Regions from separate parts of the Caulobacter sp. GW821-FHT10A06 genome, predicted to be linked through region 1. Evidence: predicted binding sites of a transcription regulator. Region 1 holds the regulator's gene; the other holds the start of a gene.
The links. Region 1 encodes LexA, which represses DNA repair genes until DNA is damaged. Its sites were predicted from a motif close to ATGTTCNCNANNTGTTCT; they were not measured.
Positions count from the first base shown of each region.

Region 1 (8,615 bases):
ATATAACCAGTTGAACAGCGCCGTGCGGGCGCCGCCGATATGCAGGAAACCGGTGGGCGAGGGCGCGAAGCGCGTGACGACGCCAGTCGAGGGGCCGGTAGGAGTGGGGTTCGACATGAGCTTCAAGACTGTGGGGCTGCACGCCGAGATGGCGTCTAGGAACGCGGACCGCAAGGCGACTGCTGAGCGCCTTGGGGCGGGGCGTCTTAGCATGCCGCTTCGTTCCGGGACCAGCCATATTCCGCATCGCGGCGAACTTGGCTTAACCGTCAAAAATACAGTGGTTTCCGGGTGTTAGGCGCGGAACTTGCCGATACCGCGCCGGTGACAGCGGCAACGCGGGTCTCTTGGCGAGACGCCGCGGCGCTGACGGCCGCCGAACTGCGAGTCAACACGGCGCGCGCCTTCTTGTGGACGCCGGTGGCCTTCGGCCTCGGCGCGGCGGGCTATCTGGAAGCAGGGCGCGAGCCGTCGCTGTGGTTGCTGGCCGGCGTGACGTTCGTTCTGGCCGCTGCCTGGTGGGCGCTTCGCCAGAGAAACGCAGCGGCGCTGCTGGTCGCCCTGGTCAGTCTGGCGGCCTGCGGGGCGGCCGGAGGCCTCGCCGCCAAGGTCCGCAGCGACCGCGTGGCCGCGCCGGTCATGGCCGGGGAGCGGGTTGTGCGGCGGGTAGAGGGCTTCGTCGTCGATGTCGTTAGTCCCGGCGCGGGCGGGCCACGCCTGCTGATTGCGCCGGCCTGGGTGTCGGGTCTGCCGCCTGACCGCACGCCGCGCCGGATCCGGGTGACGATCGGCGAGAACGAAACCCCGGCGCCGGGCCAGCCGATCCGCTTGCGGGCCATGTTGGGACCGCCGCCGCCGCCGGCCGCGCCGGGATCCTACGACTTCGCCCGCGACGCCTGGTTCGACTCGATCGGCGGCGTGGGCTTCATCATCGGCGACTGGGACGCCGCGCGGCTCGATCCGCCGCCCTGGCGGCTGCGGTTGTCCATGGCGGTCAACGCCTTCCGCTGGAGCCTGGCCCAACGGATCCTGGCGCGGATGGGACCGACCAGCGGCGGCCTCGGCGCGGCCATGGTCACCGGTCACGAGGCCTGGATCACCCAGGACCAGACGGACGCCATGCGCGCCTCGGGCCTGGCGCACATCATCTCGATCTCTGGGCTGCACATGGCCATCGTCGGGGGCTTCATGTTCGGCGTGGTGCGGCTGGGCGTCGCCGCCTGGCCGTGGCTGGCTCTGCGAGCGCCGGGCAAGAAGATCGCGGCCATCGCGGGGCTCGTCGCCGTGCTGGGCTATCTGGTGATCTCCGGCGCGCCGCCGCCGGCCGAGCGGGCGGCGATCACGGCCAGCGTAGCGTTCCTGGCCATCCTGTTCGACCGCCGGGCCATCACCCTGCACGGCCTGGCGGTGGCGGCGCTGATGATCCTGGCGATGAAGCCCGAGACAGCCGGCGAGCCGGGCTTCCAGATGTCGTTCGCCGCCACCGCCGCCCTGGTGGCCCTGGCCGAGGCCTGGCCGCGACCGGTGAAGGAGATCTCGACGCCGTGGTGGATCCGCTGGCCGCAAGCGGGGATCGTCTGGTTGGCGGCTTCGGTCGCGGCCAGCCTGGTGGCGGGCCTGGCCACCGCGCCGTTTGCCATGCAGCATTTCAACCGCGTCGCCGTCTGGGGCCTGCCGGCCAACTTGGCGGTCGCGCCGCTGTCGTCGTTCGTGATCATGCCGTTCCTGGCCATCGGCACCTTGCTCGAGCCGTTCGGCCTGGGCGCGCCGTTCCTGGCCGTGGCCGGGTGGGGCATTGACGCTATGGTCGGGATCGCCAACGGCTTCGCCGACGCCCACGGGGCGCAACGGATCGTGGCCAGCGCGCCGCCTCAGGTGCTGGTGGTCGCCTTCCTGGGCCTGATGATCCTATGCCTGTGGAAGGGCCGCCTGCGCTGGATCGGCGCGCCCATGGCCCTGGCGGTAGCCTTGTGGCCCCGGCCCACGCCGCCGGACGCCTGGATCGCCGCCGACGGGGCGACGGCCGCTGTCCGCTCGGGCGATGCGGCGGTGCTGCTGCGCACCGACGCCAAGCGGTTCGGGGCCGAGCTGTGGGCGCGGCGGCGCGGCCTCGAGCCGGCGACCTGGAGCCTCTATGCCTGCGATAAGCGGGTCTGCGCGCCGGCCCCGGGCGCGCCGGTGCGGCTGTCCTTGGCCTGGAGCCGCAAGACACCCGACGCCGAGACGCTGTCGGGGATGTGCGTGGCCAGCGAGATCGTGGTGATCCGGGGGCCTGCGCCGCAGCGCATCCCGCCGCTGTGCGCCGATGCGGTGCTGCTGACGGCCGAGGATTTCGCGCGGGGCGGGGCCGCCGAGCTCTATCATCGCCCCGACGGCTGGCGCATCGTCTGGGCTCAGCCGTTGCGCGGCGATCGGCCTTGGTCTCGCCTGCTGACACCTGATGTCACGAGGGACGGCTAAGCCTCGCGCCGACCTTCTGGAGGATCCCGCATGTCCAACCCGTTCGCCGCCCGCCGCGCCGCTTTCCGCGCCCTGCACGCCGAGGGCTGCTTCGCCCTGCCCAATCCCTGGGACGTCGGCAGCGCCAAGCGACTGCAGAAACTGGGCTTCAAGGCCCTGGCCTCGACCAGCGCCGGGGCGGCCTGGGCTTTGGGCAAGGACGACGGCCAGATCACGCGCGACGAGGTCATCGAGCACCTGCGGATCCTGTGCGCCGCCACCGACCTGCCCGTGAATGCCGACTTCGAAGCCGGCTTCTCCGACACCGCCGAAGGCGTGGGCGAGAGCGTCACCCTGGCCATCGAGGCTGGCGTTGCGGGCCTGTCGATCGAGGACTGGTCGGGTTCGGCGCTCTACGACCTGCCGGTGGCCCTCGAGCGCCTGAAGGCCGCGCGCGCCGCCATCGACGCTTCGGGTCAGGACGTGATCCTGGTCGGCCGGACGGAGGGCTATCTGCGCGGCAATCGTGATCTGGCCCCGACCATCGAGCGCCTGAAGGCCTATGCCGAGGCTGGCGCGGACTGCCTGTACGCTCCGGCGGTGACCGATCCCGACGAAATCCGCGCCATCGTCCAGGCCGTGGCGCCCAAGCCGGTCAACGTCCTGTTCTGGGGCTCGGACATGTCGGTCGAGAGCCTGGGAGCGCTGGGCGTACGCCGGGTCAGCACGGGCGCTTCGCTGGCGGCGGCGGCCTGGGCCGGGTTCGACAAGGCCGCCAAGCGTCTGGCGGAGGAGGGGCGTCTCTAGGCCCTAGATAGGAAAAGGCCCCGAACCTCGGCTGAGGTCGGGGCCTATCTACTGTGTCATCCCGGAAGCCTCGTAGAGGCTGTCCGGGACCCAGGGCCACCGCACTGCCGGCTGCCCTGGGTCCCGGCTCTCCGCTTCGCTGCGGCCGGGATGACACTATGTTTTCAGTGGTACCGGCGGATCAGGCCCACCAGCTTGCCCTGCACCTCGACCTGGTCGGGACCGAAGATGCGGGTCTCGTACTTGGGGTTGGCGGCTTCCAGGGCGATCGAGCCGCCCTTCTTGCGCAGGCGCTTCAAGGTGGCTTCTTCGCCGACCAGGGCGACGACGATCTCGCCCGAGGTGGCGGTGTCGCCCTTCTTGATGATGACGTAGTCGCCGTCGAGGATGCCGGCCTCGATCATCGAGTCGCCCTGCACCTCGAGGACATAGTGCTCGCCATTGCCCAGCATGGCCTCGGGCACCGGCAGGCGCTCGCGCTCGTGCTGGATGGCGTCGATCGGGGTGCCGGCGGCGATCTTGCCCAGGATCGGCAGGTCGCGGCTGTCATTGGCCGGAGCGGAAGACGCGGCCGGGGCGGGCGGGGGCGAACCGCCGCCCTCGAACACCTGCGGACGGAACGCGCCGCGGCCCTTGGGCGGGGCGGCCGTCGTGGCCTGCTGCGGCAGCTTCACCACCTCCAGCGCCCGAGCCCGGTGGGCCAGGCGACGGATGAAGCCGCGCTCTTCCAGGGCCGTGATCAGCCGGTGGATGCCCGACTTGGAGGCCAAATCCAGGGCCTCCTTCATCTCGTCGAAGGACGGGGAGACGCCGGTCTCCTTGATCCGTTCGTGGATGAACATCAGCAGTTCGTGCTGCTTGCGGGTGAGCATGACGACCTCGATTGGAGCGCGGAACAAACCGCAAACCTTTCGAATGTTCTCTAGGCGTTCCGCGTTAAAGTCAAGTCGAGCGTTGTTCGTCGTAGAAAGGCGAGGAAAATCAACGATTAGCTTGGCTATCAGGGTAAATGTCGACCAGAATCAAAAGCTTAACGAAAGCTTTCAAGCGCGCTTGCGGGCCACGATGATGTCCTGGTCCTGCATCGGCTGGCGACGCCAGACGCCGAGGGCGACGTTCAGCACGTCCAGGCCCAGAGCTTCGTACTGCGCCAGGATCGAGGCCAGGCCGTAGGCGATCGTGTCCTCGGGCATTTCCGGATTGGCCGTCCAGCAGCCGTCCAGGGCGTGGACGAAGTCGAAGGCGATCTGGCCGTCGCCGGTGTTGGCGCGGGCCTCGTCGTCGATCAGGTACCAGGAGATGACGCTGGTCCCGGCGGGCTTCAGCACCCTGGCGATCTCGCGGGCGAACTGGGTCTGGTCGGCGGCCAACAGGTGGGTGAACACCGAACCCAGCCAGACGAAGTCGAAACTGGCGTCGGGATAGGGGAAGACGAAGCGGCTGGCCGGTTGCGAACCTTCCGGGTTGTACCGGTCGCTGTGCATGTCGGCGTGGGTGAATTGGAAGCGCGGGTCGCCGATGGCGATATTGGCCCGGCACCAGTCGATGGCCTGGGCCATGACGTCGAAGCCGGCGTAGCGGCCGGTCTCGTCCAGATAGTCGACCAGCGGCGCCGCCGCGCGGCCGATGCCGCAGCCGACGTCGAGGATGGCGTGGTGCGGCTGCAGGCCCGCGTCGATGAACAGCTGCTTGAACTGTTGGCCGACACGCACGTAGTCGGCGTCAGCGGCGCCGACCAGATGCCAGAGCTCTTGCGGGGCAGCCACGGCCTCGGCCACGGGTAGTGCGGGCGACAGAGCGCGACGCAGCTTGGACAGAAAGGCCCGCATCCGATTCCCTCAAACTCGAACTGGCGCGGACCCTAGCGACGGTTGCGGGCTCAGCCAACCTTGGGGGCGGGCAGCGCCTTGAAGGTGCGGTCCAGGCGCAGGCCGTGGCCGGTCCACGAGAACAGGATCCGCTCGGCGCGGCCGACCAGGTTTTCGGCGGGGATGAAGCCCATGCCCAGCTCCGGCGGCAGATCGGCGTCGCGGGCCACGTCCCAGGCGCAGGAGGCATAACCCTTGGGCGTCGAGCCGGGGTTGAAGCGGCTGTCCAGCGAGTTGTCGCGATTGTCGCCCATAACAAAGTAGCAGCCGGCCGGCACGGTGTAGACGCCGGTATTGGCGGCCTGGGTCTCGGCGCCAAAGCTGTTGGTGGCGTAGGTGCGGCCATTGGGCAGGGTCTCGCGCAGATGGCGCACCGGGATCGGCCAGGCGCCGGGCGAGCCGTTGGCATCGATTCCGGTCAAGGTCTGGGTCACCGGCGCGCCGTTGATGTGCACCACGCCGCCGCTCATCTGGATGCGGTCACCGGGCAGGCCGATGACGCGCTTGATGACGTCGGTGCGGCCGTCGCTGGGCTTCTTGAACACCACGATGTCGCCGCGCTCGGGCGCTTGGCCCAGCAGGCGGCCGTGGCCCACGGGCGGGCTCAGCGGGATCGAGTGGCGGCTGACCCCGTACGGATATTTGGAGACCAGAATGTAGTCACCGACCATCAGCGTCGGCTGCATAGACTCCGAGGGGATCGTGAACGGCTGGCAGAAGACCGTGCGCGGGATCAGGAACACCACCAACACGATGGCGGCCGTCTTGGCGGCTTCGATCAGGCCTTCAGTCCACTTGCGCATCGCCGTTCCCTTGCTTGGCTCAAGCTAAGGTTAGGGCGGGGAGCTTGGCTAAATCGTGGCGCTTTACAGGATGGTCTTCAGTTCCGGATGCCTGGGCGTGACCGGCGCATAGAACGCCGCCAGCGCCGCCAGATCCTTCTCGTAGTCGCCGCTGGGCATCATGGCCGGACCCAGGCCCACCACCTTGCGCTTGTAGTCCATGAAGCCGGGGACCATCGGCACGCCGGCCTTCAGGGCGATGTTGTAGAAGCCGGTCTTCCAGCCGCTGGCCTTGCCGCGCGTGCCCTCGGGCGCGATCGTCAGCATGAACTCGTCGCGGCGGGCGAACTCGTCGGCCATGGCCTGGACCGTGTCGCGCGACTGCGAGCGGTCGATCGGCACGCCGCCCAGGTCCTTCATCAGCCGCTCGAACGGCCAGCGGAACAGCGAGGCCTTGCCCATGAAGCTGAGCTTCAGGTTCAGCGCGTCGGCCGCGCCCAGGAAGTAGACGAAGTCCCAGTTGCTGGTGTGGGGCGCGGCGATGATCACGAACTTGCGGGTCGTCGTCGGGGCCGAGCCCTCGATCGTCCAGCCTTCGCGCTTGAAGAAGGCGACGAGAGACCAATTCACCACGCGGGCGAGCCAATGCATTCGCGTTTCCTCGCGCGGCAGTGTTCTTGTTGAGGCGACTGTGAGCGGGCGAGGCAGAAAACGCCAGACGGCGCGTACCCGATCCGTTAGCCGAGCAGCGCCTTGGTGGCGGCCGTGACGTCGGCCTGGCGCATCAGGCTTTCGCCCACGAGCATGGCCTTGGCGCCGGTAGCCTCCATCCGCACGACGTCGTCGTGGGTGAAGATGCCGCTCTCGGTGACCAGCAGGGCGTCCTTCGGGGCCAGGGCCTGGAGGCGCTCGGTGACGGCCAGGTCGACGACGAAGCTCTTCAGGTCGCGGTTGTTGATCCCGACCAGGTCAGAGCCCAGGGCGCCGGCGCGTTCCATCTCGGCCTCGTCGTGGACCTCGACCAGGGCGTCCATGCCCAGGCGCTTCGCTTCACTCATCAGCTCGGCGGCCAGGACGTCGTCGATCATGGCCAGGATGACCAGGATGGCGTCGGCGCCCAGGGCGCGGCTCTCGGCCACCTGCCAGGGATCGACGAGGAAGTCCTTGCGGATGCAGGGTAGGCTGACGGCCGCGCGGGCGTCGATCAGATAGGCGTCGGCGCCCTGGAAGCTGGGGCCGTCCGTGAGCACGGAGAGACAGGACGCGCCGCCGGCTTCGTAGTTGCGGGCTAGGGCCGGCGGATCGAAGTCGGCGCGGATCAGGCCCTTGGACGGCGAGGCCTTCTTGATCTCGGCGATCAGCGACAGCTTGCCGGGCGCGTGGCCGGCGATCAGCGCCTGCTTGAAGCCGCGCGGCGACGAGGCGTTGCGGGCGGCGTTCTCGAGCGCGCCCAGGGTGCGGCGACGCTTGCGGTCGACGACCTCCTCAAGCTTGTAGGCGGCGATCTTGGCGAGGATGTCGGTCACGCGGGTACTTCCGAATTGGTGGCGGCCACCAGGCCGGCGAGGGCGGCCTTGGCGCGGCCTTCGTCGATGACGTCGGCGGCCAGCTCGATGCCTTCGACCAGGGTCTCGACCTTGTCGGCCACCAGGAAGGCGGCGGCGGCGTTCAGCAGCACGATGTCGCGATAGGCGCCCGTCTCGCCGTCGAACAGGCGGGTGAGCGCGGCGGCGTTGAAGTCGGGATCACCGCCGGTGATGTCGGCCAGCGAAGCGCGCGGCAGGCCGACGGCTTCCGGCGTGATCGTGAACAGGTGGATGCGGCCGTCGCGCCATTCGGCGACCTCGGTCTCGCCCGTGGTGGTCAGTTCGTCCATGCCCGAACCGTGCACCGACCAGGCGCGCTCTGCTCCAAGAGCCCCCAGGGCCTTGGCGATCGGCTCGACGAAGCGCGGCGCCGAAACCCCGACCACCTGCCGCTTGGCGCCAGCCGGATTGGTCAGCGGGCCCAGCAGGTTGAAGATGGTGCGGAAACCCAGCTGCTGGCGGATCGGCGAGACGTGCTTCATCGCCCCGTGATGGGCCTGGGCGAACAGGAAACAGATGCCGGCATCGTCCAGGGCCCGGCGCTGCTGCTCGCGCGTGGCGTCGATATTGACGCCGAGAGCGGTCAGGACGTCGGCGGTGCCGGACTTGGACGTGATGGCGCGGTTGCCGTGCTTGGCGACTTTCAGACCCCCGCCAGCGGCAACGAAGCCCACGGCGGTCGAGATGTTCAGCGTGTGCAGGCCATCACCGCCGGTGCCGCAGACGTCGATGACGTCGTACGGATGCTCCAGCTGCACGGCGGCGCGGCGCATGGCGCGGGCGCAGGCGGCGATCTCGCCCACCGTCTCGCCACGCAGGCGCATGGCGGTGACGGCGGCGGCCACTTGGGCCGGGGTGGGCTCGCCGCGCAGGCAGGCGGCGAAGAACACCTCGGCGTCATCGTCGCCCAGGGTCTGGCCGTCGGCCAGCTTGGCCAGCAGCGGCTTGAAAGCGTCGGACATGGCTAGACCCAGATCTGCGCGTCGCGCTTGACGTTCGCCAGGTCCATGAAGTTGGCCAGCATCTGGTGGCCGCCCTCGGTGGCGATCGATTCCGGGTGGAACTGGACGCCGAACACCGGACGGGTCTTGTGCTGCACGCCCATGATCTCGCCGTCGTCGGTCCAGGCGGTG
Region 1 is NZ_JBWKNY010000001.1:775,300-783,914, forward strand. It holds gene gltX (glutamate--tRNA ligase) at 1-117, opposite strand, end outside; gene AC07NF_RS03425 (ComEC/Rec2 family competence protein) at 325-2,460, shown strand; gene AC07NF_RS03430 (isocitrate lyase/PEP mutase family protein) at 2,491-3,246, shown strand; gene lexA (transcriptional repressor LexA) at 3,411-4,118, opposite strand; gene AC07NF_RS03440 (class I SAM-dependent methyltransferase) at 4,290-5,075, opposite strand; gene lepB (signal peptidase I) at 5,126-5,917, opposite strand; gene AC07NF_RS03450 (lysophospholipid acyltransferase family protein) at 5,981-6,547, opposite strand; gene trpC (indole-3-glycerol phosphate synthase TrpC) at 6,634-7,422, opposite strand; gene trpD (anthranilate phosphoribosyltransferase) at 7,419-8,444, opposite strand; gene AC07NF_RS03465 (anthranilate synthase component II) at 8,447-8,615, opposite strand, start outside.

Region 2 (8,615 bases), on a different contig from region 1:
GGCCTCGGACGCCGAGGACTATGCCGACAAGAACACGGCCGGGACCACGTTCTACAAGGTCCACACCGAGTTCACGGCCTATCACAGCCTGTCGCTGCAGAAGAAGTTCGAGGACTTCACCCTGCTGGGCGGCGTGGCCAACATCTTCAATGAAGCCCCGCCCCAGGTCACTCTGTCCCAGGGTAACTACAACACGGTCGGCCGTTCGGTGCTGGCCTCGCAGTACGACTATATCGGCCGCCGCATGTTCGTGAGCTTCCAAGCGAAGTTCTAAGCATCGGAGACGGGATGCGAGTTTCGCGTCCCGTCTTCACGGTCTAGTCTTTCGGGCGGCGGAGCGATCCGCCGCCCTTTGTTTTCGAGTCGCGGGAAGCCTCCGTCGTGAACGCCATCATCCGGGGCAAGCCCGACAATCTGGACGAGATCGGCCAGCGCTTCGACCGCGCCCGTCTGACCCAGCCGGTCTATCTGAACAGCGTGCCCAAGGCCGGCACGCACCTGATCCGCAACATCCTGCGGATGTTCGTCGCGCCCGAGCAGCACTGGCCGCGCGAATATATCCAGCACGCCCTGCTGGCCCGCAGCCGCGACGCCTTCGATCCGAAAGCGCCAATGATCAGCTGGGGCCACATGCTGTTCTCGGACGAGTCCGCCGTGGCCCTGCGCGACGTGCGCCACATCGTGCTGGTGCGCGACCCTTATGACTGGGTGCTGGCGCGGGCGCGTTTCTACCTGTCGGACGAGTTCCAGGGGAACCTGAACCACATCAAGGACGGCGGCGCGGCGGTCGAGGACGTCATCATGATGATGATCCTGGGCGCCCACGGCCGCGTGCCGGACCTGCGCGACATCTTCAGCATGAACGCCGTGGCCTGGATGGGCTCCAGCGCCGTGATCGTCCGCTACGAGGACATTGTCGACAGCCTCAAGGACCTGGGCTCCAAGCGCGCGGAGGCCTTCTTCCGCCAACTCTTGGCCGACTGCGGTCTCGACCTGCCGACCGACTGGCGCGACCGCGTCGAGGCCGGCGCCGATCCGCGCGAGAGCCGCACCGCTCGCGAGAACCTGCAGGTGACGGCCGAGGTGCCCAAGGTGCTGTCCGACGTCCACAAGCAGGTCGTCGACTTCCATGTGCCGGGCCTGCGGGCGCTGCTGGGTTACGCCTGAGCATGACTGACAACACTGAGCTGTGGGCGCTGTGGAAGCGCCTGAAGAGCCATTTTCCCGTTTGGTCGCTGCTGCCGTCTTCCATCTGGACGCCCGGCGCCTGGGGTTATGTCGGCGTCGACTTCCTCAGCGGCTTTCGCCGGAATCCCTCGACGATCCGGTCCTTCGCGCTGCTGGAGGGCGTCGATGAGCCCACGTTCGACGCGCTGTCGGCCCTGGCCAATCTGAACGTGCGCCGGCAGGACCAGATCTTGCGGGTGGTGATTATCGGCTACCTGACCGTGCCGCTATCGATCGTGGCGCTGCTGGCCGAGCTGGCCGGCGACAGCGTGATGAGCTTCGTCCGGGGCAATCTGAACATGGTCATCGTCAGCGCCAGCACCGCGACCATGGGGCCGCTGATGTACCTGATGAGCCATTGGCGCTCACGCCAGATCGTCAGCGTGCTGGACCTGATCCGCATCGAACGCGGTCAGGCGCCGTTCACGGCGCTGGAGCTGCGGGAGGAGTAGAGGGACTCAGCACAGGCCCCCACCTGACCTGCTCACGCAGGTCTGTCCGCCCCCAAGCGGGGCGGAGGGAGCTGAGCCTTTCTTCCTCTCCTCCCTGTTAGGGGAGGGGGACCGGCGAAGCCGGTGGAGGGGTTAGCGCCGCCGCTCCATCATCACGATCGGCGACCCTTTGTAAGTCGTATGCGCCTTGATCCTGAATCCCATCTTGGCCGCCAGGGCCAGCGAGGCGGCGTTGTCGGCGTCGATGATGCAGGGCACGATCTCCGGCGCCAGGGCCTGGTCGATCCAGTCTAGGCCCGCCCGCACCGCTTCGGTGCCGAAGCCATGGCCGTGCGACCAGGCCGCCAGCACCCAGCCCATCTCCGGCAGGTCGTACAGGCTGGGCGTCAGGTCGCGGCGCAGGTCCGCGAAACCGACCTCGCCGACATAACGCCCCGTCGAGGTTTCGCGCACCGCCCAGTAGCCGAAACCCAGCACCTCCCACAGGCCGCGGGCGCGCATCAGGCGGGTCCAGCTTTCCTCCTCGGTGAAGGCGCGGCCGCCGACGTGGCGGACCACGACCGGGTCGGCCCACATGGCCTTGCTGTCCTCGAAGTCCGACAGCTGCGGCGCGCTGAGCGTGAGGCGGGCGGTGGTCAGGGTCGGGACGGGCATACAGACTCGGCGTTTGCGGCGGACGCCCCGCAAGCTACACCGGCTCCACGACCTGGAAAGAGCCCATGACCGCCCCCGCCGACGCCATCGCCGCCCGCCGCAAGCTGACCAACAAGCTGATCGCCGCCAAGGACGCCGCGCGCCTGCGGCCGTTCTTCGATCCGCGCATGACCCTGATCGCCGGCGACGGCTCGCTGCTGCTGGGGGCCGAGGACGTGTTGGCCGCCTTCGCCAGCCAGTTCGCCGATCGGGGCTTCATCGCCTATGTCCGCACGACCGAGCAGATCGACCTGGACGCCGAGGGCAATCGCGCCGCCGAGCGCGGCCGCTGGGTCGGCTCCTGGAAGGACGCGGCCGAGCAGTCGGGGACCTATCTGGCCACCTGGAAGAAGGTCACCGGCCAGTGGGTGATCGAGAACGAGCTCTACGTGACGCTCGCATGATCGGTGTGACCGCAATCATCGCTGGATTTCGCCGGATGACTCGGAATTAATTTCGCCAAACTCGCGCAAGGGGCTTACCCCTTCGCCTCCAATTCGGCTCCTGGGAGGGAAAGCCTTGCTCAATCGTCGCCATATGATGTTCGCCACCGCTGCCGCGGGGTTCGCCGCCACCGGTGGTCTGCCGACCCTGGCCCTGGCCCGCGAGGGTGAAGTCGCCAAGCTGAACGCCCTGTTCGACGACATCATGGCCAAGCAGCTGCGCCAGTCGCCCGAGACGGCCACCAGCCTGGGCCTCGACAGCGGCGACCTGGCCTGGACCAAGGACCTGCTGAGCGACCGCTCGCCCGCCGCCATCGAGGCCGGCAAGGTCCAGACCGCCAAGCAGCTGGCCGACCTGCGCGCCATCGACCGCAAGGCCATCAAGGGCATGGACGCGGCCAACTACGACACCGTCGAGTTCGTGCTGGCCGTCCAGGACGAGGGCAACAAGCAGTTCAGCTACGGCGGCGGCGGTTCGGGCGCGCCCTACGTGCTGTCGCAGCTGACCGGTTCGTACCAGCAGATGCCCGACTTCCTGGACACCCAGCACAGCATCGAGACAAAGGCCGACGCCGACGCCTATCTGGCGCGGATGGAGGGCTTCGCCCGCCTGATGGATCAGGAAACCGCCATCGCCAAGCAGGACATGGCCGACGGCGTGATCCCGCCGGACTTCATCATCGACAAGACTTTGATCCAGATGAAGGCCTTCGCCGACACCCCGACGGCCGACGCGCCGCTGGTCAAGTCGATCGCCCGCCGCACCAAGGAAAAGAACATCGCCGGCGACTGGGCCGGTGAAGCCTCCAAGATCTATGAAGGCTCGGTGCTGCCGGCCCTGAAGCGCCAGATCGCGCTGATGGAATGGGCCCGTCCCAAGGCCGTGCACGACGCCGGCTGCTGGCGCCTGAAGGACGGCGGGGCCTACTACGCCACGTCGCTGAAGAACTACACGACCTCGGACCTGAAGCCGGACGAGATCCACCAGCTGGGCCTGGACCTGGTCAAGTCGATCTCGGCCGAGGCCGACAAGCTGTTCAAGAGCATCGGCATGAAGACCGGCACGGTCGGCGAGCGCATGGCCAAGCTGGGCGAGGACTTCTATCCGAACACGGACGCGTCCAAGGAGCAGCTGATCAAGGACCTGAACGAGAAGGCCGCCTGGATCCAGAAGCAGCTGCCGGCCTATTTCGGCGCCCTGCCCAAGGCCCCGCTGGAGATCCGCCGCGTGCCCAAGGCCATCGAGGCCGGCGCCCCGGGCGGCTACTACAACTCGCCCTCGCTCGACGGTAAGCGCCCCGGGATCTACTGGATCAACCTGCGCGACACCAAGGAGCAGGCCAAGTACACCCTGACCACCCTGACGGTGCACGAGGGCGTCCCGGGTCACCACCTGCAGCTGTCGATCTCGAACGAGGCCAAGGGCCTGCCCATGATCCGCAAGATCATCGGCTTCTCGGGCTACACCGAGGGCTGGGCGCTCTATTCCGAGCAGCTGGCCGTCGAGATGGGTATCTACAAGACCGATCCGCGCGGCCACATCGGCATGCTGCACGACGCCCTGTTCCGCGCCGTGCGCCTGGTGGTCGACACCGGCATGCACCACAAGAAGTGGAGCCGCGAGCAGGCCGTGAAGTACATGGCCGAGACCATGGGCGACGAGGAAAGCGGCTCGATCACCGAGATCGAGCGCTACGTCGTGTGGCCGGGCCAGGCCTGCAGCTACATGATCGGCAAGATCGTCTGGCTGCGCGTCCGCGCCAAGGCTCAAAAGGCCCTGGGCAAGAAGTTCGACATCCGCGAATTCCACGACGCGGGCCTGCTCTCGGGCATGACCCCGCTGACCACCCTGGAACGCGTGATCGACGACTACATCGTCGCTAAGGGCGGCAAGGCTTAAGGCCTAGCCCCAGCTGTCGGAAGCCCCGGCCCGGCGCGCAACGGCTTTGACCGGCGCGCTGGGTCGCAGGGCGGGGGCGGGCTTGTCGACCGGTTTGCCGTAGAGCCAGCCCTGGGCGAAATCGACGCCGGCGGCACGGACGATCTCCTCGACCTCGACGGTCTCGACCATCTCGGCGACGGTGCGGATCTTCAGGTCACGGCACAGCTCGACCAGGCGGCGCACCAGGGCGCCGTCGCGGCCGTTGTCGGCCAGTTCGCGGACGTAGCGGCCGTCGATCTTGACGATGTCCAGCTGCAGCTGCTGCAGGTAGGCGAACGAGGACGAACCGGCCCCGAAGTCGTCCAGGCAGACCAGCGAGCCCATGCCGCGCAGGCTCTGGATGTGCTGGTTGGCCACGGTCAGGTTGTCGATGGCGCGGGTCTCGGTGATCTCGAAGATCAGCCGGCCCTTGGCCTCGTCGTACTTGGCCAGCAGGCGGCTGACATGGTCGACGAAGCTCTCGTTGCCGATCGTCTGGCCCGAGACGTTGACCGCCAGGCGCAGCTTGCGCTCCTGGTCATTGGCCAGCTTCTTGACGGCCTGCTCGACGATGGCGTGGTCCAGCTCCTCGATCAGGTCGAATTCCTCGGCCATGCGGATCAGGGCGAACGGGCTGCCGCCGTCCTCGAACCGCACCAGGGCCTCGTGGTGATGGGCCAGGCCCGTGGCCAGCGAGACCACCGGCTGGTAGGCCAAAGTGAAGCGCCGCTGGCTGACCGCCACGCCCAGGGCGCCGGCGCGGGCCAGGGTCCGCTTCACGGACCGGTTCATCGCCTCCGACAGGGTCATCGGCGGCATGTCCTTCAGACCCTCGCGCAGGAAGTCGTCGAGGGCGTAGCGCAGGGCGCGAAGGGCGCGGGACGAGCCGCCGCCGGACTCCAGCGGCACCACGTGGGCGTCGGCCTCGGCGCTGACCATCTTGGTCAGGCGCTTGACCATGTTCTCGGGCCGGTCGTCGCGCTGGCGCAGCAGGGCGAAGCGGTCGGGCGACAGGCGAGTGGCGGCCGAACCGCCGTGCGACTCGGCGCGGACGGCGCTGGCGACGCGGACGTCCAAGGCCTGGGCCTCGCTGGGCGTCAGGCCTTCGCGCATGGCCCCCAGGCCCGCGAACTCGACCATGGCCAGTTCCAGCTCCAGGCCGGTGACGCGGGCGGCCTCGAACAGGCCCTGGGCGATGTCGTCGAACGACTCGCGAGGCTGCAGGCTGTCGGCGGTCAGGGGCGGGCCGGCCGACTGGGCGGCGGTGGCGGCGCACGAGACGCGGCCGTCGTTCTCGGGCAGGGCGCGCAGGATGACCCGCACGCAGCGATCCTCGGCCCCGGCCAGGCGCAGCACCACCGGACCCCGGCGGATGCCGTCGTCGGCGCAGCTGAGCATGGCCTCCATCAGCGGGCGGTCGTCGGGATGGAACAGGTCGGACCAGGCCTGGCCCATCAGGCCGGCCTCGCTCTTGCCCATGACCTTCTGCGCGGCGCCCAGCGCCAGGCGCACGCGGCCGCTCTGCAGCTCGACGAGAAGATCGGCGCTGGCGAAGGCCAGGCCCAGAAGGCGGCGCGGATCGATGGACAAGTCTGCAGTCCCCCCAAAAGACTGGACCATAAGAAGCAGTGAAGCTGGCACAGCGGGACTTAAGGACCGGTTTCGGCGCGGCGGGTGTCACGGAATTTCCAGCCCGGCAGGGTGCGGCATTCTGGCCTACGTCAGAAACGGACGTTTCTGGCCGTGAGAACATCTTGCGAACATGGAACAAAGCATGTACGCCTTTAACTGTGTTCCACAGGTCGTTGGGACGCGGCGCTGGAAGCGCCGATCGGGCGACCGGAATCATGGGATAGAGGGCGGATCAACAATGACAAGTCAGGCGGCTTTGAAACTCGTGGGCAAGGAAGAAGGCGACAAGCAACGCGCGCTAGAGGCGGCTCTCGCCCAGATCGACCGCGCGTTCGGCAAGGGCTCGGTGATGAAGCTGGGCGAAAAGGGCAAGGTCGAGATGGAGTCCGTCTCCACCGGCTCGCTCGGCCTGGATATCGCCCTGGGCATCGGCGGTCTGCCCAAGGGGCGGATCATCGAGGTCTACGGTCCGGAAAGCTCGGGTAAGACCACCCTGGCCCTGCACGTGGTGGCTGAAGTCCAGAAGGCTGGCGGCACCGCCGCCTTCGTCGACGCCGAGCACGCGCTGGACCCGTCGTATGCGCACAAGCTGGGCGTCAATCTCGACAGCCTGCTGGTCTCGCAGCCCGACAACGGCGAACAGGCCCTGGAGATCACCGACACCCTGGTGCGCTCGGGCGCCGTCGACATCGTCGTGATCGACTCGGTCGCGGCCCTGACGCCGAAGGCGGAAATCGAAGGCGAGATGGGCGACAGCCTGCCGGGCCTGCAAGCCCGCCTGATGAGCCAGGCGCTGCGCAAGCTGACCGCCTCGATCAACAAGGCCAACACCATCGTCATCTTCATCAACCAGATCCGTCACAAGATCGGGGTGATGTACGGCAGCCCGGAAACGACCACGGGCGGCAACGCGCTGAAGTTCTACGCCTCGGTGCGCCTGGACATCCGCCGCACCGGTTCGGTGAAGGTCCGTGACGAGATCATCGGCAACAACGTCCGCGTTAAGGTGGTCAAGAACAAGGTCGCCCCGCCGTTCCGCGAGGTCGAGTTCGACATCATGTACGGCGAGGGCATCTCCAAGCTGGGCGAAGTCATCGACCTGGGCGTCAAGGCCGGGATCATCGACAAGGCCGGCTCGTGGTTCTCGTACGGCAGCCAGCGCATCGGCCAGGGCCGCGACAATGTCCGCGAGTTCCTGAAGACCAATCCCGACGTCGCCGCCTCGATCGAAGCGGCCGTCCGCAAGTCGTCGCAGAAGATCGAGGAAGAGCTCCTGGTCGGCGGCCCGGAGGACGGCGAGGAAGAATAGTCCTCGCAAGGTTTCGCGGCCCTCGCCCGACCCCGGGCGTCCCCGCCTTCAACACGCCCGCGGCCGGACCGCCGCGAGGGCCGCGATTACAGGCCGCCTGGACCCCATGCCAGGCGGCCTATTTCGTTGATGGGAGGGGCCGGGGCTGGGCGGCAGATCCTCCCCCTAGCGGGGGAGGTGGCGCGAAGCGCCGGAGGGGGAAGAGGCGAGAGTTCAAGCAAGACCCGTCATCCCGCGCTTTATGCGCGGGACCCATGGTTCAGCTTCCGTGTGAGAGACCAATTCCGCTCCGCACCTGCGGCGGACAAATGGGTCCCGCGAACAAGTCGCGGGATGACGGCTGAGGGGCAGGGGAAGCCGGGATCCAGCCTCCGAACCCGCCCTTTTCCACCTCAACCCGGGTCACCATCTGTGGATCGGTTTCCCCTCCGCCAAAAACCGCGCTATGCAGCGCGCGACTCCCGGCCGCTCGCCGGACGCCCACACTTGAGACGCTCATGCCCAGCTTGAACGAGATCCGCAGCACCTTCCTCGACTACTTCGGCAAGGCCGATCACGCGGTGACGCCGTCGGCGCCGCTGGTGCCGCAGAATGATCCGACCCTGCTGTTCGTCAATGCGGGCATGGTGCCGTTCAAGAACGTGTTCACTGGCGCCGAGACGCCGGCCCATCCGCGCGCGGCCAGCTCGCAGAAGTGCGTCCGCGCCGGCGGCAAGCACAACGACCTGGACAATGTCGGCTACACGGCTCGCCACCACACCTTCTTCGAGATGCTGGGCAACTTCTCGTTCGGCGACTACTTCAAGGAACAGGCGATCCACCACGCCTGGACCCTGCTGACCCGCGACTTCGCCCTGCCGAAGGAAAAGCTGCTGGTCACGGTCTACCACACCGACGACGAGGCGGCCGACCTGTGGAAGAAGATCGCCGGCCTGTCG
Region 2 is NZ_JBWKNY010000006.1:115,935-124,549, forward strand. It holds gene AC07NF_RS18660 (TonB-dependent receptor plug domain-containing protein) at 1-274, shown strand, start outside; gene AC07NF_RS18665 (hypothetical protein) at 382-1,167, shown strand; gene AC07NF_RS18670 (hypothetical protein) at 1,170-1,679, shown strand; gene AC07NF_RS18675 (GNAT family N-acetyltransferase) at 1,812-2,333, opposite strand; gene AC07NF_RS18680 (nuclear transport factor 2 family protein) at 2,399-2,776, shown strand; gene AC07NF_RS18685 (DUF885 domain-containing protein) at 2,892-4,715, shown strand; gene AC07NF_RS18690 (EAL domain-containing protein) at 4,719-6,326, opposite strand; gene recA (recombinase RecA) at 6,607-7,677, shown strand; gene alaS (alanine--tRNA ligase) at 8,175-8,615, shown strand, end outside.
Region 2: the regulator LexA is predicted to act here: its motif matches at 6,483-6,500, upstream of recA (recombinase RecA).